2 regions of the Dorea sp. Marseille-P4042 genome follow, and region 2 is predicted to be linked to the other one. Evidence: a T-box and tRNA genes for the amino acid it is inferred to sense, from the RefSeq annotation. Region 2 holds a T-box; the other holds one or more tRNA genes.
The links. A T-box is a leader RNA that pairs with one kind of tRNA and senses whether it is charged. The one in region 2 lies ahead of leuS (leucine--tRNA ligase), so its partner is inferred to be a tRNA-Leu.
Positions count from the first base shown of each region.

Region 1: it has a tRNA-Leu gene. The T-box ahead of leuS (leucine--tRNA ligase) is inferred to sense a tRNA for this amino acid. The anticodon was not compared.

Region 1 is NZ_OLMI01000003.1:307,034-312,918, reverse strand. It holds gene C7E02_RS14920 (putative bifunctional diguanylate cyclase/phosphodiesterase) at 1-1,421, opposite strand, end outside; gene C7E02_RS14915 (ABC transporter ATP-binding protein) at 1,776-2,501, shown strand; gene C7E02_RS14910 (SufB/SufD family protein) at 2,519-3,445, shown strand; tRNA gene C7E02_RS14905 (tRNA-Leu) at 3,668-3,750, opposite strand; gene C7E02_RS14900 (LamB/YcsF family protein) at 3,847-4,617, opposite strand; gene accC (acetyl-CoA carboxylase biotin carboxylase subunit) at 5,216-5,885, opposite strand, start outside.
Region 2 is NZ_OLMI01000001.1:944,577-951,466, reverse strand. It holds gene saoL (MerB-like organometallic lyase SaoL) at 1-127, shown strand, start outside; gene saoD (DsrE-related protein SaoD) at 157-489, shown strand; gene C7E02_RS04845 (DUF3343 domain-containing protein) at 490-795, opposite strand; T-box leader at 1,106-1,343, shown strand; gene leuS (leucine--tRNA ligase) at 1,403-3,832, shown strand; gene C7E02_RS04835 (hypothetical protein) at 4,172-4,375, shown strand; gene C7E02_RS04830 (helix-turn-helix transcriptional regulator) at 4,473-4,928, shown strand; gene C7E02_RS04825 (helix-turn-helix domain-containing protein) at 5,053-5,736, opposite strand; gene C7E02_RS04820 (hypothetical protein) at 5,987-6,316, shown strand; gene C7E02_RS04815 (replication initiation factor domain-containing protein) at 6,375-6,890, shown strand, end outside.

The DNA.
Region 1 (5,885 bases), on a different contig from region 2:
AGCAGAAGCATATGATCCAGAAGAATCCGGAAAATATTGTCACCTAACTTCCACATTTCCGGGGAATCAGGGAGCGCTTCGCAGACATTACGAATCCGGCTGACCTGTTCATGGGCGGCCCGGAAGTTCTCGATTGGAATCGTCTGAATGAGTTCCTCAGCAGCTTCTACCGACATAGGTCTGTGAAAATAAAATCCCTGACCATAGTTACAGTTCATGGATTTCAGAATCTCGGACTGTTCCTTTGTCTCAACACCTTCTGCAATGATTACAAGACCAAGCCGGTAAGCCATATCTACGATAGATTTCAGAATCTGAATTCCTTTTCCTTTATTCTTTGCATCGATCTGCATGAACTTCATATCTAGTTTCAGATAATCTACATTCGCGTCTTTTAACACATTTAAAGAAGAATATCCACTGCCAAAATCGTCCATGAGCACGTAAAAACCCTTTTTGTGGAAACGGGTAATAGTATTCTTTACAATGGTGTTGCTCTCTGCAAAGACAGATTCTGTAATTTCCACAGGCAGATATTCCGGGGAAATGTGGTACTGCTCTGTGAGCATTGACAAATATTGAGGCACGTCAATATTCGTAATGTCTATCATAGAGACATTGATGGAAATCGGAACAAGTTTGCAGCCTTTATCCCGCCAGGCGGCTAAAGTTTTGCAGACAGATTTCCAGATGTACATGTCAAAGCGGGTAATAAATCCACTGCTTTCGAACAGTGGGATAAATTCTCCGGGTGAGATAAAAGTTCCGTCAGATTTCTGCCATCTGGCAAGCGCCTCCATGCTGACCAGTTCACCGGTCGTCATGTTACATTTGGGCTGAAGATAGAAGATAAATTCGTGATTTTCCAGTCCATGTCGTGCATCCCGGAGAATGCGCTGCTTTAATTCTATTTTTTTAGTCATGCCAGATTCGAAATAGCAGATTCTGTTTCCAATCTTTCCAACGACACTGGAAGCCGCAATCTGCGCATTGTTGCACATCGTGCTGACATTCAGAGATTCGTCTTCAATCCGATAGACGCCGATGGATGGAAGGAAACTATCATCTTGTTCCAGCTTATCAATGTAATGATAAATTGTTGCATAAATGTGGCGGAGTTTGTGACCGTCATCTGGCATGCAGATAAAAAAGTCATCGGCACTAAAGTGTCCGGTGATGTAGTGATCTTCCTGGTGAAGGCTTCGAAGATAGGCAGCAATTTCCAGAAGCAGATAATCACCGCTGTCCTGCCCGTACCAGTCATTGAATAATTTAAAATTCTCAATATCGATGGCTACAATACACCAGCCTTGCGGATGCTTCTGGTCCAGAAAAGTACGCACTTCATTTAAAAATCTTTTTCTTATATATAGACCGCTAAGCGGTTCTAGATCCTGGATTGAGTCCGGGTAATTTGGCATAAAGAAGTCCTCCTGTTATCAAAATTATCAATTCATTTTACGCCAATCACTATTATAACATTCGTCAAATATGAGTTCAACATGGAGAGGAAAAAGAAAGAGGAAAATTCTTATGGAAATTTTTTCCACTTTCTGAATTTGATAAATAGAGGTGACGCGATTAGAGGCGGGAAATAAAATAGAGGTGACGCGGCTGGAGGCATGGAGTATCAGAAAGTGAAAAAATGTAAAATATACTAAATCACTTGGAATAAAAGGTGACAACATTTTTCACATGATTTATAATAGAAAGGTGTCTGGGGCTTTTGCCGGGACATTTTGAAATCTGATATGGGTCAGAAGGGAGATTATGTTATGCTGGAGGTAAAGAATCTTACATTCCAGGTTCAGGAGAATGGAGTAGAGAGAAGCATTGTTGAAAACATCAGTTTCGATGTTGCGGATGGCGAGATGCTTGTCATTACCGGACCAAATGGTGGAGGAAAGTCCACACTTGCGAAAGTTTTAATGGGAATTGAAAAAGCAAGCGCCGGGCAGATTATTTTAGATGGAGAGGATATCAGCAATTATGATATCAATCACAGAGCAGATGCAGGAATCGGTTATGCATTTCAGCAGCCACCGAGATTTAAAGGAATGACTGTTATGAAGCTGTTGTCACTCTCAGCAGGTAAAGAATTAAAAAGAGAAGAGTGTTGTAAGCTTTTAAGTACGGTCGGCCTTTGTGCAAATGAGTACATTGAAAGAGAAGTGGATGGCACACTATCAGGCGGTGAAATGAAACGTCTGGAGATTGCAACCGCACTTGCAAAATCGCACAAATTATGTATTTTTGATGAGCCGGAGGCAGGAATAGACCTTTGGAGTTTTTCCATGCTGATCGAACAGTTCGAGAAAATCCACAAAGAAAAGAAGGAAAGCCTGGTTCTCATTTCACATCAGGAGAGAATCATTCAGATGGCAGACCGGATCATGGTCATCGAAGACGGTAAGATCGCGTCCATTGGAGCAACTGACGAGATCCTTCCACAACTATTAGGAAAGACAGCAGATTCTTATAGCTGTCTGACATGCAGATAAGGAGGGAGGAAAGCAATATGATGACGTTAGATGAAATTACAAAAAAAGTACTGGAACAGATCGATGCAAGTGGATTTAAACAGTCAGGTGCATTTAACTTAAGACACAATGGAATTGCCCTCTGCCACGGTGACAGCGAACATATCAAAATTAAGAAAAAGCAGGATAAGCCGGGCATCGACATTTATATTGATGGTAAGACAGATGGAGAAGAAGTACATATTCCGGTCGTTGTAGATGCCACAGGAATGACCGATGTGGTTTATAATGATTTTTATATAGAAGAAGGAGCAAATGTAACGATTGTTGCAGGCTGTGGAATTCACAACAGCGGTTGCAATGAAAGCCGCCATGATGGAATCCACACATTTCACGTAGAAAAAAACTGCAACGTACATTATGTGGAGAAACACTATGGAGAAGGCGAAGGAACAGGAACAAGAGTCCTCAACCCGGTCACAGAAGTTTATCTTGGCGAGAATTCCGTCTTTACACTTGATACCGCACAGATAAAAGGTGTAGATTCCACTGTACGTGAGAATAATGTATATCTGGAGGCAAACTCAAAACTGTACGTTATAGAGAAGCTGATGACACATGGAAACCAGGAAGCAACTTCCAATATGATGGTAGAAATGAATGGTGAAGGAAGCTCTGCACAGATCGTATCCAGATCCGTTGCAAAAGGCAGCTCCAGGCAGATATTTCACCCAAGAGCAGTCGGTAAAAATCTCTGCCATGCTCACGTACAATGCGACTCTATTATCATGGATCATGCTGAAGTCAGCTCTATTCCGGAGATTAACGCAAAACATGTAGATGCAGCAATTATCCATGAGGCGGCTATCGGAAGGATCAACGACGAGCAACTTGTAAAACTCCGTACACTGGGAATGACAGAAGAAGAAGCAGAAGGAGTCATAATCGAAAACTTCCTGAACTAAAAAATGCTAAAAATTCAAGTCGAACATCCGTGAGACTTGGCGCGTGATTCTGGTCAGCAAAGCTGACATATTCCTATCAGAATCACTGCGCATCCTCGCGGAGCGTTTATCTCAGTCGGAGATTGGACTCCCACTGAGATAAATTTGCTGTTTTTTCTATTTTTGAGCAAAGAAAAACACCATAAACCCTCGAGTTTACGGTGTTTTATATCTTATGTCCAATGCGGAGAAAGGGACTTGAACCCTCACAGGATTGCTCCCACTAGAACCTGAATCTAGCGCGTCTGCCATTCCGCCATCTCCGCTCGACAAAAGATATGATATCATAGGTTGACGGAAAATGCAAACACTTTTTTGAATTTTTTTGAAAAAATGTTGTTGTTCTTTCGGTGGAAGGAAAGTTAATTACAAATGTCTTTTAATGGGCTGATCGTAATACCTTCTTCTGCCATAGCTTTTCGGATTTTCTCAACGAAAAGAAGAGCTTTTTCGCCATCACCGTGAACGCATACGGAATCAGCCTGAATGGAAATATCTTTTCCGGTGATTGTTGTAACTTTCTGCTCTTTTACCATGCGGATCACGCGGGCAATTGCTTCGTTCTCGTCTTTGATGACTGCACCTTCTTTGCGGCGGTTCACAAGTGTTCCGTCTTCTTCATAAGCGCGGTCTGCAAATACTTCGCTGGCTGCTTTAAGCCCCAGATCTTTTGCTGCACGGATCATTTCACTGCCAGAGAGTCCCATTACGATGATTTCCGGATCATAGGACTTAATAGCTTCACAGATAGCTTTAGAAAGCTCATAATCTTTTGCAGCCATATTATAGAGGGCTCCATGTGGTTTTACGTGCTGCAGGCGCATATTATGGGCTTTGCACATACCTCCAAGAGCGCTGATCTGATACAGAGTATACGCTTTTGCTTCTGCCGGAGAAACGGCCAGATTTCTACGGCCAAATCCCATCAGATCTGGAAATCCCGGATGTGCACCAATCTGAATCCCGGCCTCCTTCGTTTGCTCAATCGCAGTTGTCATCACAACCGGATCAGATGCATGAAAACCACATGCAATATTCGCAGAAGAAATCAGTGGAATAATCTTGTCATCATTTCCAATCGTATAACGGCCAAAACTCTCACCTAAATCACTATTTAAATCAACTTTGTACATAATAACATAACCTGCCCTTCTTTTATAAAATTTAATAATCTATATAGAAAATCAGAAGGCTCTGTAGATATATATCTATCTTTCCACATACATGACTTCTACACAAATTATAAATATTCAAAACATTGACTAATTACATATATAATAACATAAAAATTGCATATGAGATATGTAAAACATGGATTTTCAACACGAAAAAAGAGCAAGAAGCATAAGTCTCATCGGAATGCTTTGCATAAGGTCGTGCTGTCAATGCTTCTGCTCTTAGAGGAACATCTTGAAAATAGAAATTCCCAAATTATAAAGACTTACAGAAAATCAGAATAAAGTTTTTCAAGGATGCTTGCAAGTCTTAAACTTACTAGGTTAAAGAATGATATTATCGAATGGTGAAATAAGTTTCGTAAACTATAAAAAGAGCAAGAAGCATATGACCAGCCGACTTTATGCAATGAAGATGAGACTTATGAAATCGTGGAAGCCAATGCTGAATACGATTTCAGCGCTTTAAGGCTCATCGGAATGTTTTGCATAACGGAGGCTGGGGTAATGCTTCTGCTCTTAGTGTTATTGTTTGAAAATTATTTCAGCAAGATAATTAATCAATTTTTAACAACCGCTCAATAAATCCGGTATCTGCATTTCCTTCACAGAATTCAGGATTTTTCATGATCCGGTACTGGAAGTCCAGATTTGTCTCAACGCCCAGGATCACCATCTCGTCCAGCGCAGACCGCATTTTCTGGATTGCAGCATCTCTGTCCGGTGCATGAACGATAACTTTCGCAATCATGGAGTCATACTCGGAAGGAATGCGGTAGCCAGTGTAAAGACCGGTATCAACCCGCACACCATTTCCAGAAGGAAGGTGCAAATGTTTTACCACACCAGGACTTGGCATAAAGTTTTTCTCCGGAATTTCAGCGTTGATACGGCACTCAATGGCATGTCCGCGTGGTATGACCTCTTCCTGAGTGAAGCTAAGCGGCTCGCCCATGGCAACACGGATCTGTTCAATAATCAGGTCTGTGCCTGTAACCATTTCTGTGACACCGTGCTCGACTTGAATACGGGTATTCATTTCCATGAAGTAGTAAGTTCCGCTTTGGTCAAGAATGAACTCGATCGTTCCGGCATTTGTGTAACCAACAGCTTTTGCGGCAAGAACGGCATCGTGGTTCATGGAAGCGCGGGTATTGGCTGTGATAGCCGGAGAAGGAGATTCTTCAATCAACTTCTGGTGGTTGCGCTGTACAGAACAGTCACGT
Region 2 (6,890 bases):
GAATTTCTTCTGCAGTTCTGCAGAATTCGATGAGTATGTTACAGAAATGGAGCTGGATACGAATGATGTGATCAAGGCGGATATTGACCGGGCACTGATTGAGGCAAAAGCAACATTTGAAGTATAAAAATTTATATTCCAAGGAGGAAAAAAGACATGAAAGTAGCTTATTTATTTGAGTCAGAGCACGCGAGGGAGATTTTGGAGAATATGATCATTCCGCAGCTTGAGGAGGATCGTCACGGAGTAGAGGTTGCAGGAATGATGTTCTTCTTCGATAATGCATATATGCTTGTTGAGGGATCAGATATTGCTGCAAGACTTCAGGCATTAAGCGAGAAGACAGGAATGCTCCTTATGGCATGCGACAGATGCTGCTATCAGAGAGATATCGCTGACAAGCTGATCGCACCTGCAGGAATCGGATGCTTCCCGAATGTATATGCAGCACTGGCACCGGCTGGAGTTGATCAGGTAATTACACTGTAATTATTCGGAAAAGTCAAAAGAGGTAAGAGAAACAGGATCAATGGGATGATGACCGTTGATCCTTTTTGTATGCATTTTAAAAAGTTTTCCATTAAATGGGGAGGACTTACAGAACTTTATAATCGCCTCCAAATTATCGTCCAGGAAACGAAGCACGAAGCCACAGCCACTTTTAAATTCCTGAGGAAGCGGCATCAGTGCAGCACGAATGTCGTTTGTGTTTTCTTTCGCGCATTTGTCTGCGCACATAGCATCTGTAGTTGTATTGAAAGTCAGGATATAATAAAACTCTTTATGAGTAGTCATTGTCAAAAACCTCATTTTCATATGTAAAATTTCAAGAATGTCCCGGCACATCCATAATCCTTTTTAGCTGGAGTAAAGTTGTTGTTTGCTGTATCATGTACACACTGCCAAAGACTATATCTTAGTAAGAATTGTAGAACTTTCATCGCGAAAGGGCAAACCTTATTAGAAAATCCTATAAATAAAAAAGGGAAAAATTATAAAGAGTGATAAATGAAGGGATGATAAATGAAGATGGAAAATATGATTGAAAACTTCGGATTGAGTCTTGACTTATATTATCATTCTCCTTATAATAATGAAGAATATGAAAGAGACATGGAAGAGGAGTATTAAGAGCCTATCGTTTTCAGAGAGTTGCCGGCAGGTGCAAGGCAATGACGTAATCTCCCAACTCGCCTCGGAGTTCTTCTGCTGAACAGGTCAGACATTTATCGTAAGGACAACATAGGCAGGAGCGGGACTTCCCGTTACAGAAGCAATGAGTGCATATGAGAATTCATATGAAGAAGAGTGGTACCACGGAATCAAGCCTTTTCGTCTCTTTGGAGATGAGAAGGCTTTCATTTATTTTAGATGCAGTATTGCAGAAAGAGAGGAAATCAATATGTCTAAGATACCTTACAATCATAAGGCAATCGAAAAAAAGTGGCGTGATAAATGGGAAGAGAATCCGGTCAATGTCCAGTTTGATGAGAATGGAAAGAAAAAAGAAAAATATTACTGCCTGGATATGTTCCCATATCCTTCAGGTAACGGACTTCATGTAGGTCATTGGAGAGGATATGTAATTTCTGACGTATGGAGCAGATATAAATTACAGCAGGGTTATTATATCATTCATCCAATGGGCTGGGATGCATTCGGACTTCCGGCAGAGAACTACGCAATTAAGATGGGAGTTCACCCGGAGATTTCAACAGCAGCTAATATTAAAAATATTAAGCGTCAGATTAATGAAATTGCGGCTCTTTATGACTGGGACAGAGAAGTCAACACAACAGATCCGAACTTCTACAAATGGACACAGTGGATCTTCGTTAAGATGTTCAAAGAAGGACTTGCATACGAGAAAGAATTCCCAATCAACTGGTGCCCATCCTGTAAGACAGGTCTTGCCAATGAAGAGGTTGTAGGCGGAAAATGTGAGCGCTGTGGAGCTGAAGTTACAAAGAAGAATCTTCGTCAGTGGATGCTTCGTATCACAAAATATGCAGACAGACTTCTAAATGATCTGGACAAGCTTGACTGGCCTGAGAAAGTTAAGAAGATGCAGGCTGACTGGATTGGAAAATCATACGGTGCAGAGGTAGATTTCCCAGTAGAAGGAAGAGATGAGAAAATCACAGTTTATACAACAAGACCAGATACACTTCACGGAGCAACATTTATGGTACTGGCTCCGGAGCATGAACTTGCTAAGAGCCTTGCAAATGACGAGACAAGAGAAGCAGTAGAACAGTACATTTATGATGCTTCTATGAAGTCGAATGTAGATCGTATGCAGGATAAGGAAAAGACAGGTGTATTCACAGGTAGCTATGCAATCAATCCAATCAACGGGGCGAAAGTTCCAATCTGGCTGTCTGATTATGTACTTGCTGACTATGGTACAGGAGCAATTATGTGTGTACCGGCTCATGATGACCGTGACTTTGAATTTGCTACAAAGTTCAATATTCCGATCATCCAGGTAATTGCAAAAGATGGTAAAGAGATTGAGAATATGACAGAGGCTTACACAGACGCTGTCGGAACAATGATCAATTCCGGTGAGTGGAATGGTATGGAGTCTGCCGTACTGAAAAAAGAGGCACCACATATCATCGAGGAGAGAGGAATCGGACATGCAACTGTAAACTACAAGCTGCGTGACTGGGTATTCTCACGTCAGAGATACTGGGGAGAGCCAATTCCGATCGTTCATTGTCCGAAGTGTGGAAATGTTCCGGTACCGGAGGAAGAACTGCCACTTCGTCTGCCAGAGGTAGAATCCTATGAGCCGACAGGAACTGGTGAGTCACCGCTTGCTGCAATCGATGAGTGGGTAAACTGCAAGTGTCCACAGTGTGGCGCTGACGCTAAGAGAGAGACAAATACAATGCCACAGTGGGCAGGATCATCATGGTATTTCCTGCGTTATGTGGATAATCATAATGACAAAGAACTGGTTTCCAGAGAAAAAGCGGATGAGATGCTTCCGGTAGATATGTACATTGGTGGAGTAGAGCATGCCGTTCTTCACCTTCTGTATTCCAGATTCTATACAAAATTCCTGAACGACATCGGAGTCATTGACTTTGACGAGCCATTCCACAAACTGTTCAACCAGGGAATGATTACAGGAAAGAACGGAATCAAGATGAGTAAATCTAAGGGAAATGTTGTATCACCGGATGATCTTGTAAGAGATTATGGATGCGATTCCCTGAGAATGTATGAGCTTTTCGTAGGACCACCGGAGTTAGACGCAGAGTGGGATGACCGTGGAATCGATGGAGTAAACCGTTTCCTGAAACGTCTGTGGAATCTTGTTATGGACAGCAAAGATTCAGATGTAAAAGCTTCGAAAGAGATGATCAAAGAGCGTCATAAACTTGTCTATGATGTAACAACACGTCTGGAGAGCTTCAGCTTGAATACAGTCATCTCTGCATTCATGGAACACAACAATAAGCTCATCGAGATTGCTAAGAAAGAAGGCGGAATTGACAAAGAGACACTGTCAACAGTTGCAGTACTGCTTTCCCCATTTGCACCTCATGTAGCAGAGGAACTTTGGGAGCAGTTAGGACACGAAGGCAGCGTATTCAAAGCCGGATGGCCGACATACGATGAGAATGAGATGAAAGATGACGAAATCCAGGTACCTGTACAGATCAACGGTAAGACAAAAGCTGTCATCTCAGTACCAACAGACATTTCCAAAGACGATGTAATTGCAGCAGGAAAAGAAGCAATCGCAGATAAACTGACAGGAAATATCGTAAAAGAAATCTACGTTCCGAAGAAGATTATCAATATTGTTATGAAATAATTTGAGAGAAAATCTCACAACAGAATAAAGTGCTTGGGAATATTGAAAAGTTCGCTTAAAATCAAGGCTTGCAGACATTTTTCTTCAAGGGAAAGGTATCATAGAATACCGTAAAATATCGTAACAGATTTTTAAAATGGAGTAAAATTGGAGTAAAGATTGAAAGAAAATGGAGTAAATATTTCAAAGATGTAATGAGAAATGGCGTAGGTAGTGGAAACATTATCTGCGTCATTTCTTATTTGTAAAATTAGGGGCAGTTTTATTGAATTTGTGATAAAATAGAAAAAACATCTTGACTCTTTAGTAGCGTAACGGTTTACGATGAAAGATATGTCAATGAAAGCAGTAAAAAGATTGGGGAAAAGTTGTAAAAATCTTTTTAAAATGGATAATGCAAGAGTATTATTATTAGAAATGGCTAAAGATTATTTGAATCATTCTCAGTTGGAAGAAGCCACAGATAAACAGTACGGAAAAGGGGTTACAAAATACATTGGTTCAGCGATATATCGGTATTATGGTGTAGAAAACTTGGAATAAACAGATGTTACCAAAATGGAAACAAAGGAAATACATACTGGTACTTTTATTTTGGGTTCTATCGTTATATGATGTGAATGAAAGAGAGGTATGGAGTATGGCATTAAATGATAACATCAAAAAATTCAGAGAAGAAAAAAATCTCACTCAGCAACAACTGGCAGATAAGTTATATGTTTCAAGGCAGACAGTTTGTCGTTGGGAAAATGGTTCAAGATGTCCAGATTTGATTACGGCAAAAAAACTGGCATTAGAACTAGATGTAAGTATGGATGAACTTATATCAGATGAAGATGTAAATGATATGCAAGTAAATTATGTAATAGGGAAATCTGAAAGGATACAAAATCGGATGCGTCTACAAGAATTCCGCAAAAAATTGTTGAATTTTATGGAGATTTTGGGAACCATATTTATGGCAATTATTCTGCTTTTTCGTGTTCAATTAGAGAGGGATATACCACTATGGTTTACCGTTAGTTTCTTTTGTATAGTAATTCCATTGATTACAGTCAATTTACTGATTTCTAAAAAGTTGAGAGAAATGTGGTGAGGTCAAGGAACAAGGCGTAGCCGATACGCCGTAGGGCAGTCCTTGACGGAACGGACACAGCCAACAGAACCATGATACAGCAGAGGACTTGAAAGGTCAGAAACCTTGCAAGTCCTCTTGTCTGTTACTGGGCGTTGTGTTTTAAGTAAAGTGCTTCTTTTACCACTTCTTTTTCAAATGCTTTGATATGACAATCATGTACTTCATTGTCAATATAAAAGCAATCGTCAGTCTGTGAGTAGGCAAGTTTGGTAACTTTCGGTTCATAAGTTTTTGTATCAATTCCGTAATAGTAAATCGTGGCGGTTGTTAATACCATGTGAATACTTTCAAAATCTCTTGTAAAAATAGTATGCCTGTCGGAATAGAAGAAATCAGACGGACATTCGTAGAACTCGGAACTGTCTTCTTTCAAAAATAAAGGTAATAGGTGCATTGCATTTCCAGCACGATTGACAAGAACATAAAAGCGTGGAATAAGGGCGGCATATTGGGTCATCATGGCAATATAGATATCGTCTAAATTATCAAGAAGATACTCGGAGCAGGAGTTGTTATAAAAGACATATTGCAGGGCATTGTTATTCTTACTTGTATGTTCCATAGGTACATTTTCTCCGTAAAGCCACCGCAAGTCTACATCTAAGGAGTCGGCAATCAATTCCATTTTATCGGCTTTTGGATTGTATTGTCCCGAAAGATAGGAACTGAACGCCCCTTTGCTGATACCTGTATCTTTGACTATGTCCACCTGTTTTTTATTTTTTGCTCTCATGGCAAATTTAATCCGTTCTGCGATTGTATTCATCTGAAAAACCCTCTCTTTCCATATCTCGTTATAACTTCTCATATTTTATCGTCTAAGGACACTATACCACAAGTTCAGAAAAAAGAAAACAAAAAGTTTATAAAAAACTAAACTTTCTATTGCAAAACGAATATGCCTGTGCTAATATACAATTAAGTTCAGAAAAAACTGAACAATGAACGGCGTCGTAATAGGAAAATGAAAATATGAGAAACTGACCTATCGGTTCAACGGGGAGAAAGGAATGTGTATGCAGATTACATTGACAAAAGAACAGGTAAAAGAAGCATTTGGAGAACTTCGCTTTATGGGTGCGGATAACTGTTACCGCTATGATAAAGACAGTAAGAAGAAAACAGAGGAAGTGGAAGCCTTAAAACTTCATCTTGGAAGCATGAAACTTGGAAACAGCGTGGATATTCGCTTGGAAGCAACGGAACTTCCGAAGATTGAGCCTTATGCTGTGGTGGAACTGGAAGAACCAGTTTATGCCCCTTATGTGCAGAGAGGAAATTTCCCTGTATTAGTGGAGAAGATTACCTGTAAGGGTATCCGCCCTGTTCCAAACAAAAATATGTAGGCGGTCAAAGTTCCTGTCCTCGTTCTGACGTACCAAACGTCAGGTTGAGGGCAGGGCAATGGCAACGCCGTTGCAGATTGGAGGTTTGATAAATTTGGAAGAAAGAAGCGGAAGTTTTCTTCCAAAACTCCCCTACACTAACAGGGGAGTAATACGGCAGAAAGAAGAATTAAGTGCCTTGATAGACTGGTGTCAGATAACCATTAAGGAAGTTCCGTTAGAAGCAGTTATAGAAGATGTGCTGAGAATACCTTTGGAACTTATGACGGTAACAGGCTATGAAAAAGGGATTGCAGGGCATGAGGTTGTGGCAATCTTCGATAATATCAAGGTGCTAAAGCCGACAGGAAATGCACAGTATCAAGGCTTTCAGATTTTGATGAGTGGGAAAGGCTGTCGCAACTATGAGAATTTTTTACAACTCAATGAGGAAACATGGTTTGATTTCTTAAACAGAGTTTGTCAGTATCATATCAATGTTCCTCGGATTGATTTGGCGATAGATGATAGAAAACCGTATTTGAGTATTCCCGATTTGATTGTACGGACAAAAGAGGGATTACTTTCTTCAAAG